DNA from 4 places in the Paenibacillus sp. LK1 genome. Region 4 is predicted to be linked to each of the others. Evidence: riboswitches for the same ligand, from Rfam matches in the RefSeq annotation. Region 4 holds a riboswitch; each other region holds the start of a gene.

Region 1 (3,115 bases), on a different contig from region 4:
GAAGAGCAGGCCGAAGCGGCAATCGGGATACGTAAGGGCAATACGGAATTGCTGAATGCAGTGAACGGAACGCTCGAACGTCTGAAAAGCGAAAATAAAATCGATCAGATGGTTACTGAAGCAAGCAAGTTGATGGCAGAGAAGAGTAAACAAAACATTTTCCAAGTATTCTGGCAGTACAAAAGCTTTTATGCAACAGGTGTAGGTTACACCCTCTTACTGTCTGCACTCGGTGTAATATTCGGGGTAATTATCGCTTTAATCATCTGTCTGTTCCGTCTACATGACTTCGCCATTTTGCGCTGGATCGGAACAGCTTATGTTGAGGTCATTCGTGGGACGCCAATGCTGGTACAATTGATGATTATCTATTACGGTGTATCATTGACCTTTGGGATTAATTTCTCGGCTCTTCAGGCGGGGATTATCACACTATCCATTAATAGTGGTGCCTATCTTGCCGAGATTTTCCGGGCAGGTATACAGGGTGTGGATCGCGGTCAACTGGAAGCAGCTCGTTCCCTGGGGATGGGCAGAGGTGCGGCCATGCGCTTCATTGTGCTTCCACAAGCGTTCAAAGCGGTGTTGCCGGCGATCGGTAATGAGTTCGTGACCATTATCAAGGAATCCTCCATCATCTCGGTTATTGGTATGGTGGACATTATGTACCAGGCAAGTGTAGTCAAAAACATTACGTACCAAGGAATGAATCCATTCCTGATTGCAGCGGCCATTTACTTTGTGCTGACGTTCATTTTGTCCAAGCTGCTGGGTCGACTGGAAAGGAAGTTGAGTGCAAGTGATAGACGTTAGACAATTACACAAATCATATGGAAATAACGATGTGCTCAAGGGCATTAATGTAACAATTGGCAAAGGCGAGGTTGTCGTGGTCATCGGTCCGTCCGGATCGGGGAAAAGTACATTTTTGCGCTGTTTGAACCTGCTGGAGCAGCCGACTTCAGGCGAAATTAATTTTGAAGGTGTGTCGATCACTGACCCCAAACATAACATTAATGCAACTCGTGAAAAAATGGGGATGGTATTCCAGCATTTCAATCTGTTTCCGCACAAAACGGTGCAACAGAATATTACGATTGCTCCCATTAAAGTGAAAAAACAATCTGCACAAGAAGCGGAACAAATCTGCGCAGATTTGCTCAAGACGGTTGGCCTGTCTGACAAAAAGGACGCTTATCCAAATCAGCTGTCCGGTGGACAGAAACAACGGATCGCTATTGCAAGAGCGCTTGCGATGCAGCCGCATGTCATGCTGTTTGACGAGCCTACTTCAGCACTGGACCCTGAAATGGTCGGTGAAGTACTGGATGTCATGAAGCGGCTTGCAGAGGGCGGCATGACTATGGTTATTGTAACCCATGAGATGGGCTTCGCACGCGAAGTAGGAGACCGTATCCTGTTCATGGATGGTGGGGTTATTGTAGAAGAAGGAACGCCTGCTGAAGTGTTTGGCGAGCCCAAGCATGCACGTACACGTGATTTCCTCGCTAAAGTGCTCTAATACCATCCAATAATAAGGATGAAGATCAAGATGAAAATGCAAAATCTATACTTTGGATGAGAATTTCATCCCCTCAACAATCCCTGTCGACGAACCGTCGGCAGGGATTGTTTTGTTATGTAAGGATACGCACGGAATTACATAAAAAGTAACGTTTCTGTCATCAATGATTAAAGCCCAAATAGACATTTATTTGAAAAAACGTCTTGAATTCAGCCTAAATATTGAAGTGAATTAGCCAGATGGTAACATTTACTACGACCCCTGGTTACAAAATTGTGATATATTTGTTCCTGCCGAAACTTCCGGAGTTGGGAGTGTGGGGGATGTAACGATGCAAAGTGTGCTAGGGGAAGAATTATTTGCACACGGCTTGGGGTGAATTAGGGCTACATATATTCTTAAATGTAATTGAACCTATAGGGTGGTTTCCTCCATCCGAATCCGACAACTAACTTCGCAGGCATAATGAGGGAGGAAGACCATGATTAACAAGAAACGTATAGCCAAAACAGCAACAGCTTTGCTGACAGCAGCAATGCTCATTCAGGCCGTTCCGGCTCATGCTGATTCAGTTCATGTGGCCAAAGAGGGGGATACCTTCTACACCTTATCCAAACAATATGGAGTTGGACTTAACGCTCTTATTAAAGCTAATAATGACATTTCAGCTTACAACATTTATGGTGGTTTGAAAATTACGATCCCTGGTAAAACAACAAACACAGCTTCTGCTGCAGCAGCAAAAACGGAGGCCAAAACGGTAACTGCCGCAAGCCTTGACGTTAATGCAGATAGTAAAGTTGTACAAGCCTGGGGAAAAACGTTTGATTACAGCAAAGCTGTCGACGTCAAAGCAACAGCATACTCCGCTGATGCTTCCGAAAATGGAGGATGGGGTGCTGTGGATTACTTCGGTAATCCGCTTGAATTGGGTACCATTGCAGTAGACCCAAGTATCATTCCATTGGGTACAAAGGTACTGGTGACAGGTCATACACATCCAGGACTGCCAAAACAGGCATTTGTCGCTACGGCTCGTGATGTGGGCAGTGCCATTAAAGGACACAAGATCGATATCTTTATTCCTGGCAGCAAGCAGTCCGTGAGCACATTTGGTATTCAGGATGTTGAACTTTACATTTTGAAATAAAATCAAAGCGAGCTGCACATCATCATATGGTGACTCCAACTTAATCTAAATTAAACAATAAAGGGTGTTCTTCAATCACATTAATGTGATTGAAGAACACCCTTTTGAATATCCATTGCCGTAATTAAATCTATTTACCTTTTGGCAGTTCCAGCATTTCGTCCAAAGTCACCAGCTCGTACCCGCGGTTTCGCAATTCTTCAATGACTTCAGGCAACGCCTCGATGGTACCACTCAGCTTCGATCCTACACCGCCTCCTGCATGCTGCAGAACAATGGAACCTGGTTTGACGGCGGACAGGATGTTTTGTTTGACTTCCTCTTTGGAGAGGCCCTTCCAGTCCAGAGAATCAACGTTCCAGTTCACGATGCTGTAATGTTGCTTGGCTGCCCATTGGAGCTGTTGCTCGTTAATGTCACCATAGGGTGGACGAATCATT
Region 2 (3,115 bases), on a different contig from region 4:
AAAATACCCCGCTCATGATCCATTTGTGCATCCCTTATGTCCCCTCCAGAATGAAAGATCATCTAACTTGAAACTATCCATATCATTATAACGGAACCTGTAGTGACATCATAGCATTTTGTGGTAATTTTTTGAACTAATCACATAACCGGGGACTTTCTAGGGTGATTTTAAGCTCTTTTTATCCGCGTGGACCTTCATAGACCATACAGTAGAAGGGCTTCAAACCGCTTGGTGTCTGTCGTTCGTATGTATCCTGCGTAACAAATCCGGCTTTGAGATAGACGCGAATGGCCCGGTCATTCCAGGTCAGAACTTCCAGATCGATTTCGTTTGCAGGGTTCCGGCGAATGGCTTCCTGCACAATGGCGGAGACAAAAGCCGTTCCTTGACCATGACCACATCGTTCCGGATGCATGCCAAGCCCAATGCGGGTGACACCTTCAAGTGGGAAGTATTGAGCGAAGCCGCAAATTTGTTGATTCTCTCCCAGCACCACCACATATTGTTCCTTCCGTAGCTGGGGATCGCCGAATTCTACTTCGAGTGCTTTCATCTGCTCCCAGGGTAGCCAGCTATAAATATTATAAGGCGGGTCATACTGCCAATTGCAGATGAGCTCCGCATGTTCTTCTTGCATGGGCACAACGTGAAACGTCACAGAGGCTTCATCCATACAACTGCACGCTCCTCTCATTGTGAACAAGCTATAATGATTCTGATTTGTCCATATACATATGTCATTCCATATCTAAGCTTGTTTCCACTCTACAAAAGAGGCGTTCATTTGGCAAGTCCTCGTTTTTGAAAAAAAAGTGAAACAAAAGTTCCGGTAATTTCGTTTATATTATAGTGGGATGGGTAAAAACATTATAAGAGCACGGACAAAGCAACGAAAATTAGCTTTTTAAAAAAAGTTAAAATTAGGTTTGATAGCTGTCCCGAATACGTTAAAGGAAACGAAGCACAAAAAAACCGCCGGATACATTCCTGCGGAGAATGTACCAGACGGTTCTATTATGCTTCGTTACAGTATTTTTATTGTTACAGCATGACGTTGCTCAGCTTGTCCCTAGTCGATGGCCAATGTCTCATATGCGTCCGTGCTCATAATGCGTTTAGCGCCAACATAGCGGTTAGCCCAGTAGCTTTCGCTTAATGCACTGATTGTAACTCCTTTGGAAGAAGATGAGTGTGCAAACTTTCCATCCCCTACAAAGATCCCTACGTGTGAGACCCCTTTGCCCGTTGTATTGAAGAATACCAGATCACCTGGTCTCATTTCCATACGGGATACTGAATCACCCATGTCGAATTGCGAGCTCGATTGGCGAGCCAGATCAATACCCAGCTTGTCGAATACATAACTTGTGAACCCAGAGCAGTCAAAGCCGTTAAGCGTTGTTCCTCCGCTTTTGTATGTAGTTCCCATTGCTGAATCAATGACTTGGTCCATTTTTGAATCTGCGAATGCGCTGCCTGCTCCAAGCGATAATGCGAATGTGATGCTGAGTACAGCTGCGGTTAATTTCTTCTTAAACAAGAGATATACCCCTTCCAATGCCTGCGAGGTTAGCTTAAGGATTCGGTTGAAGGTCCCCTATGATCCCTCTGTTGCAAGATCAATTCACCCATAACTGGTTCCCCCGCTTCCCAGGTGCTAGGAATTTGGCTATGCTAGTTATGCACCTGCGAAATCAAGAAATGACGATTAAATTTTAAGTAGTTACAAATATGAAGGTAAAGATTACAAAGTTGTTACTAAAAACTCACTGCGATTATTGTAACAGAGGTATATCACTTTGGCAACGTTTAACAGCAAAATTAGCAAAAAAAACCTCGACCTTTGACGGGGAAAGGTCGAGGTTTGCTTGTTTAAAGGTGTTTGATGAAAACAACTTTACATATAGATGGTAACCATTTTTAACTGTGCACGTTAATCCTTGACCGAGTTGGACTGCCATAACCGGAAATGGGCGCATATCTTCCATAAGCTCAGCAAGCACCGGGCAAGTGGATACGTCTGTTGTAGTATAAGACCAGTTAAGCCCGTTAGTAACCATGAAGCTGAAGTGAAGGCGCCAAAGACCAGGAGATGAAGGCCACCCAGCAGTACGGCAATGCCAATTAGAGTGATGACCTGGCGTAGTGCAATCCATAGAGCTTGAAACGTACCACGTGCTCCGCCTTCCCCATCAGGAGCCGAGATACCAAACTGCATGTACAGCAGGACATGATGGATAACCCACCCGTATACAATCCAACCAGCAACATAGGGAATACCAGGCAGGAGCAGATGGAGGGAATGAAAACCTTCCATAAGGATGGAATAAAGTTTTGGTGCGATCCAATAAGCCGGTAGCAGCAGCAATAGGGTGCGAATAGTGTGGAGCAGAAGCATTGGTTTCCACAAATTTTTGATGCCACGAATGAATGGAATGCGCTCTTCCGAATGATTATAATGTTGGAGCGAGTAGAGCAGCCCTGCCTGAATGAGAGGGCTAATTAGCATCCGTAGCAGCAGCATAGCCCCTAAAATCCATAAATAGCGATGGACCTCTGGATTCATTGTCAGGCCGAGTTGGCTCTCCATTTTGAATAAAATTGTACTGAGTTCCCCTGCATCAGGGTCGGGATAACGCAGGAGTAGCGGAACCACAGCTGATTGAACCATTCGATAAAGAAAGTATCCCCATACTAATTGATAGAGAAATAAGAGTGCTGCAATGAACATATGCTGACGGACGAGAAACCAGCCTTCACGTATTTTCGCTTTCACTGTATCCACCTCACCATGACAGACTTCCGAATATGGCTTCTATAAGTTTGGTTGCACTCATGCTCCAGCGGGATTTGGTTGGCTCATCCAGTCCGGCTTTCAGAAAATTGTTCATATGATGGTTCTCCAGCACAATCGTGTACAGCGGATCAGTCATGGCCCAGGAAACAGGGGAAGTATAGGTCAGTTTGTAGGTAATGCGCTCCTCGCTGCCATCCCATTCTTTCGTCATGGTTTTCCCATCTTCGAACATAATTCGAACAGGCACCTTCTTATATTCACTGCCTTTTTTCTGGACTGTAATGGATGACTCGTACAACGTTTGACCGTCTTTCA
Region 3 (3,115 bases), on a different contig from region 4:
CATATCCATGGGCCTGCAGCTTCTCGCGCATGGCATCCGATTGCTTCTTAATACTCTCAGCCGATGTCCAGTTGCCCGCCCCGTCATATACCTGCATGCTGTAACTGCTCCAACCCATATACGGCTTCTGGGCCAGACTCTTATCTGCTGCTTGTGCCACATTACCTGTCGTTCCCATAATTCCGAACTGCACCACCGCAATCATGAATACCATGAAACACATTGCCATCCTTTTTCCGATTCGTTTCAAATTATCCCTACCCCCTCTGAATTTGGTCATTCAAATCCCTGTTGATAGCGCTTCCATACGAGAAGAGAATAGTAGATGAAGGATGCTCAGGATAGGTACATTTCGGTATTTTACGTACAATTCACCTGAAATATAGGGGCAAACCGTCGCAGAACAAACATATTTCCATTAATGGATAAATAAACAAATAAAAACTTCATCTTTGCTCAAATTAAGGGAATGGGTTGAAGACAACCAGGATGAGCAATCACTCTAATCCGTAAACAAAGAAAAAAGGTTCCTAGAGTGGCAGTAATGCCATTCTAGGAACCTTTTTCGTATTACATATGATGCGGTCGAGAGGACTCGAACCTCCACGGGGGTTAGCCCACACGGACCTGAACCGTGCGCGTCTGCCAATTCCGCCACGACCGCGTATGTTGTATCTCCGAGAAATTACATCGCGGCGACAAGAAATAATATATCATGTGCAGGTAATTAGTGTCAACAAAAAAATATTCCTTATTTAATATGTAAAGCTGTACTCATCCATCATTTCATGCAAAACAAAAAACTAAGGCCAATACAATTGATGATAAAAAACTGTCTGAATGAATTATATGTTGGAAGGCCAGTTCCGTACCAGGCCTACCCACCTCCTCTTTAAGGTTTTAGGAAGCTGGAATCCTGCATTTGAAACAGTAGTTACTTTTTTGTCATCTATCAAAACTCAACATTCGAGTTATTTCTACATAAATAGCGATAATTCCGTTAACATTGAGATGATAAGAAGTGTTCAAGAACGGTTTGACATTTTCGCATTTATGCAATATAGTTTCAAAAGGTTACAAAAACTTAATTATTCATTTGCCGAGTTTCATGTTTGAAAACGGGGGAACCATTTTGGGTGAATTATTCTTATACATAGGAAATATAGGGAACCTTCTACCGAACCCTTAGCTAACTCCGTAGGCATCGAAGGGAGAACAAAAATTTTGAAAAAGCTTATCATCTCCATTTTTGGAGCAGCAGTATTATTTACATCTGGTGCAGCAAGCACAGAGGCAAGCAGTATTAACACCGTCGTTAACAACATGACAGGCATACCTTACAAATGGGGTGGTACTACACTCGCCGGGTTTGATTGCTCTGGATTTATGAGATATATTTTCAACAAATATAGCATTGAATTACCACGCACTTCCCAGCAACAAGCTAAGGCCGGAACGCCGGTATCCAAAGCTAATCTGCGTACGGGTGACCTGGTATTCTTTAATACGATGGGCAGTGGCATTTCACATACAGGTGTATATATCGGGGGCGGACAGTTCGCTCATGCTTCAAGCAGCAAGGGTGTCAGCATCACTCAATTATCTAATCCTTACTTCAACGATCGTTACGTAACAGCACGCCGGGTAACAGGACAGTTTATGTATAACAAAATGCTGGGCAAAATATAAGTTAACACGAAAAGGCTTCGGTTATAACCGGAGCCTTTTCTTTGTCTATCTTTGTCTACATTAATATTGATTTTCTAGAGGTACACAAGGTCATCATCCGTCTTAACCAAAGCTTTTAATGTAAAGCCTTCTGTACTCTCATTGCACCCTGAGACAACGCATGGCCTCCGCCAACTGCTCCAGCCACAGCAACCGTCTCCATAATCTCTTGATCGGTCGCTCCTTTGGCACGCGCTTCTTCCACATGGTAAAACGTACATACCTCATTGTTTGCAAACAGTCCAATGCCCAGCGCAATCAGCTGTTTGGTCTTGGCATCAATCGCCCCTGCCTGAAAGCACTCTCCAGTGAACTCATGATAAGACTTCACCACAGCTGGCAGCACGTCGCTTAATTCACCAATCTGATCTTTATAGGCATGAACCTTATCATTCATCAGTGTCATGGTTACCGCACATCCTCTCGGCTGATATGTTACAAGCTCTCACTGTACCTATCTTCTCTCCCGAGAGGTGCAATTATGCCAAAACATCCATGGTAAATGAACCTAAAAACGCATGTCCTATTCTTCGAGCGGGCTCTTACGTGGTTCGCTGAACAACTGATACTGATAATTCCGATCAAGCTTAACCACACGACGATTCTGACGGCGAATGAGCACCTGCTCCCCGTCCCAGGCCACTACAATGCCTGTCACATCATTGGACTGAATCTCGTCCCGTACTACTCTTACTTTTTCACCCGATAAACGCAGTGCATCCAATTCTGCATCACTGATCATATTTATGGCGCCTACTTTCCCAAAAAAATTATTTACAAAAAGAGACCTAAATGAAAAGTCATTTAGGTCTCACGTGACTGTATTGGACTGTCATGTCATTCGAAATATGTCCCGACTGAAAGTTACCGCTGCGCGTGCTCTTTGCTGTCGTTCTTCTCAAACCAAAAATCAAGCACTTTGGCGGACATCACACGTTCTTCAAGGTACTCCACTTGATGCGGTGTAAATTGTTCTTTCCAAGAGAAGGACAACTCTTCGCACAAGCCTACAATCGTCAGCAATTCTGACCAAGCAACGTAGCGTTTGTACCAGAAAAATTGAGGATGTTCAATCATATAGGGATAAAGGTCATCGAATTCCGTATGTTTACAATCCAGGGCACGCTCAAAATGTACTTTCGATTCCGCCAGCTTATCAATAAAAAATTGTTCTGTTGCCGGTTGGTTACCCATGGTGTTGCCTCCTCTCCCTAACATAACCCCATTATAAATGAAATCAGCGGTCATGCAAAGGCATTGTTATAAAAATAGGCACTTTTTCCTTTAAAAAGTCACAATTCGTTATCGTCGAATTGTACAGTGCCATCGTTCAATGAACGAATGCGCACCAACGCTTCAACCGGGATGCCCTGCTCACGAATAGTGC
Region 4 (3,115 bases):
AGTTGCTAAAAATAAGCACATATAGATATGAAGGAACTTGTTCGTTCTACATGTTGTGTTCAATAAACTAATGGAATGAAATATAAAAAAACATGATCCAATTTAGTAATATTTATGTTCTGGTTAAGATGTACAGGATACATTAAAAAGAGATAGTCGTTTATTCGACATGAAGGGAGAAATACAGCATGATGTTGTTCGACACACACACACACCTGGATGCACCACAATTCGACGAGGACCGCGAGGAAATGATTCAGCGTGCCGTGGATGCAGGAGTTGGTCGCATGATTAACGTGGGCTTTAATCGGGAGACCATTCCGTCCACGATGAAGCTGGCTGAAACCTATGATTTTATCTATGCTGCGGTAGGTTGGCACCCAGTGGATGCAATCACGATGCAGGAGGGTGATCTGGAATGGATTGCATCTTTATGCAAGCATGAAAAAGTGGTAGCCATTGGTGAAATTGGTCTAGACTATTACTGGGACACTTCACCGAAAGAGGTTCAACATCGCGTATTACGACAACAGATTGGTCTTGCCCGTGAGTTAAATATGCCAATTGTCATTCACAACCGGGATGCGCATGAGGATATTGTAAAGATTCTGCGTGAAGAGAAGGCCGGGGAAGTAGGCGGTGTTATGCATTCCTTCTCTGGCAGCTGGGAAACAGCGAAGATGTGCCTGGATTTGGGCTTTCATCTTTCCTTCGGAGGGCCAATCACGTTCAAAAATGCGAAGCAGCCCAAAGAGGTTCTTGAGAAGGTTCCTATGGACCGATTTTTCATCGAAACGGACGCCCCTTATTTGACACCGCACCCTTATCGTGGAAAACGAAATGAGACAGCGCATGTACGTCTGGTTGCAGAAGCAGCTGCGGAAATTAAAGGCATTTCGGTAGAGGAAATTGCAGCAATAACGACCAAAAATGCCATGGAACGATTTGGGATTCGTTAAAATATCGAGCAAAACAGGTGAAAAAGTGAGTTAGGCGGAGTTAATTTGCTTTTTGATCCAAATAAATCAAGAATATTACAATATTTTAACCAAATATTTAGAAAAACGTACTTGAACAACGCTTTACAACATGCATAGAAACAGGATATCATCTTTTCAGTGAATTGTTGTGCGGAAAATTGGACAGATGTTCGGGGGATGAACAAAGGGACACTTTCCGATGAAACAACATTACTTTCATGAATCAGTCTCGCTGAGTCTCCGTTAACGGAGAGCGGGGGAACCAATAGGGCTTAAACATCGGTGTTTGCAGCCGATGCGCAACATGCGCTGACCCAAAAGCAGCGTATGAATCTGCGAAGCCGTATTTGATTTCTTCTTTGGGTCTCGGGGTGAATTCAAGGGCGTCCGCCATGAGCGGATGACCGGAGATAGGGCGGCTCTCTTTCGCCCGAACCCGACAGCTAACCTCGCAAGCGGAAAAAGAGAGGCAACCTCGTGCATGAATTTCCGATATTCAGAATCATTCGGAAGCCACGAAAGAGTTCCTCTTAAACTCTTTCTTTGGCTTTTTTGTTTTTGAATAAAAGAAATACTGTCATCATACGGTAAGTATTCAGGAGGATGACATCATGTTGCGAAGATTGATTCATGGTGCAGAACCGGATTATGTTGGTCCGATCTGTGTTCTGTAGAAAATTTGGTATAGTCGCGTCAAAGACATCATGCATTACTTTAGACGGCGAGGCTATGAAGGAGGACGGAGAAGTGGGCACATTCCAACCAGAAGAGACCCATGAGTCACGATCATCCAGTAAGTCTTTCGCGTTGCGGTGGAAGCATGAGAACATGCGTCAAATGGCATTGATCGCGATTTTCTCAATTGCGCTTACAATCATGATCTTGTTAGTCGTTTACGGTCAGGCCGGGAAACAAATTTCACTGGTTATTGATGGCAAGGCTCAAGCGGTAGAGACTCGTACAGGAATGCTTCAGGAAATGCTGGAGGAGCAGTCAATCACAGTCAGCCCTCACGATCAGGTATCCATGCCCTTGAATGGGGCGATTACAGATGGAGACCGCATCGTTATTGAGCGGGCCGTTCCAGTTAAGATTACGGCAGACGGAGACACCAAGACTCTGTATACAACCGATTCATCGGTAAAAGATGCGATTAAAAAATCAGGTATTCAGATTGCAAGTGAAGACAAAGTGTATCCGGCGCTTGGAACCACTATCGAAGCGGATATGAAAATTCGTGTAGTGCGGGTAACAAAGCGTACGGTGGAAGTGGAACAGCCGATTGCTTATAAAGTGATCAAAACGGCTGACCCTAGCTTGTACAAAGGCGACAATCGTGTCATTGTGAGCGGTAAAGAAGGCACGCTTGTACAGCATATTGAAAAGGTGTTCCAGGATGGAGAATTGGTCTCCAAAAAAATGGTGGGTAAATCGGTCGCAACGAATCGCGTTGATAAAGTGATCGCCGTTGGTACCAAAGCCAAACCTGTTGTGAAAGAGCCAGTGATTCAGACGGTATCAGCGCAGACTTCCACGACAAAAAAAGCAACAACCACGAACTCGAAGAAAACCGCTGCCTCGGGCAGCAAAGTAATTACCGTCTCAGGAAATTCTTTTAAATATTCTAAAGTGTTAAAAAACGTATCCATGACGGCATACTCTTCTGAAGAGCCCGGTATCGGCACAAAAACAGCATCAGGTACTCGGGTAACCGAGGGACGTACCATTGCAGTTGATCCCAAAGTCATTCCAATTGGCTGGTGGGTGTATATCGAGGGCCTTGGCTTCCGTCGTGCGGAAGACACAGGTGGTGCCATTAAAGGCAACAAAATTGATGTGTATTATGATAGTGTGAAGCATGCCCTGAACTTCGGACGGAAGAAAGGCAAGACGGTATATGTGATTGGTCCGGTGAAGCCGGAAGCGAACTAAAATCGTTTTACTTTGAAATGGGAATGCTATAAAATATAAGCATGAATGATTCATGCGGAATATACGGCGGAGGGGTCTGAATTCAGTCTCCCCCGCCGTTTGGCAGAGAAGAGGATATTCCTCTTCTTTTTGCGTTAGAAAGGAAGAAATGGAACATGATAAAAGAAGTGATCGTGGTAGAAGGTCGTGATGACACCGTAGCC

Evidence for each region. A riboswitch is a leader RNA that binds a small molecule or an ion and turns the genes downstream of it on or off. The one in region 4 is predicted to bind cyclic di-AMP.
Region 1: linked by a shared signal. The riboswitch ahead of CS562_RS13340 (3D domain-containing protein) and the one ahead of CS562_RS30035 (resuscitation-promoting factor) in region 4 are both predicted to bind cyclic di-AMP.
Region 2: linked by a shared signal. The riboswitch ahead of CS562_RS31260 (C40 family peptidase) and the one ahead of CS562_RS30035 (resuscitation-promoting factor) in region 4 are both predicted to bind cyclic di-AMP.
Region 3: linked by a shared signal. The riboswitch ahead of CS562_RS03040 (C40 family peptidase) and the one ahead of CS562_RS30035 (resuscitation-promoting factor) in region 4 are both predicted to bind cyclic di-AMP.

Annotation. Positions count from the first base shown of each region.
Region 1 is NZ_PEII01000005.1:245,007-248,121, reverse strand. It holds gene CS562_RS13350 (ABC transporter substrate-binding protein/permease) at 1-813, shown strand, start outside; gene CS562_RS13345 (amino acid ABC transporter ATP-binding protein) at 800-1,522, shown strand; cyclic di-AMP (ydaO/yuaA leader) riboswitch at 1,807-2,004, shown strand; gene CS562_RS13340 (3D domain-containing protein) at 2,007-2,675, shown strand; gene CS562_RS13335 (polysaccharide deacetylase family protein) at 2,806-3,115, opposite strand, start outside.
Region 2 is NZ_PEII01000024.1:18,391-21,505, forward strand. It holds gene CS562_RS31250 (c-type cytochrome) at 1-31, opposite strand, end outside; gene CS562_RS31255 (GNAT family N-acetyltransferase) at 182-676, opposite strand; gene CS562_RS31260 (C40 family peptidase) at 1,073-1,543, opposite strand; cyclic di-AMP (ydaO/yuaA leader) riboswitch at 1,547-1,684, opposite strand; gene CS562_RS31265 (hypothetical protein) at 1,937-2,779, opposite strand; gene CS562_RS31270 (M1 family metallopeptidase) at 2,790-3,115, opposite strand, start outside.
Region 3 is NZ_PEII01000001.1:679,264-682,378, forward strand. It holds gene CS562_RS03030 (X2-like carbohydrate binding domain-containing protein) at 1-250, opposite strand, end outside; tRNA gene CS562_RS03035 (tRNA-Leu) at 581-664, opposite strand; cyclic di-AMP (ydaO/yuaA leader) riboswitch at 1,088-1,219, shown strand; gene CS562_RS03040 (C40 family peptidase) at 1,225-1,689, shown strand; gene CS562_RS03045 (carboxymuconolactone decarboxylase family protein) at 1,805-2,134, opposite strand; gene CS562_RS03050 (hypothetical protein) at 2,252-2,470, opposite strand; gene CS562_RS03055 (hypothetical protein) at 2,593-2,922, opposite strand; gene CS562_RS03060 (xanthine phosphoribosyltransferase) at 3,021-3,115, opposite strand, start outside.
Region 4 is NZ_PEII01000020.1:14,318-17,432, forward strand. It holds gene CS562_RS30030 (TatD family hydrolase) at 189-959, shown strand; cyclic di-AMP (ydaO/yuaA leader) riboswitch at 1,201-1,454, shown strand; gene CS562_RS30035 (resuscitation-promoting factor) at 1,728-2,912, shown strand; gene rnmV (ribonuclease M5) at 3,068-3,115, shown strand, end outside.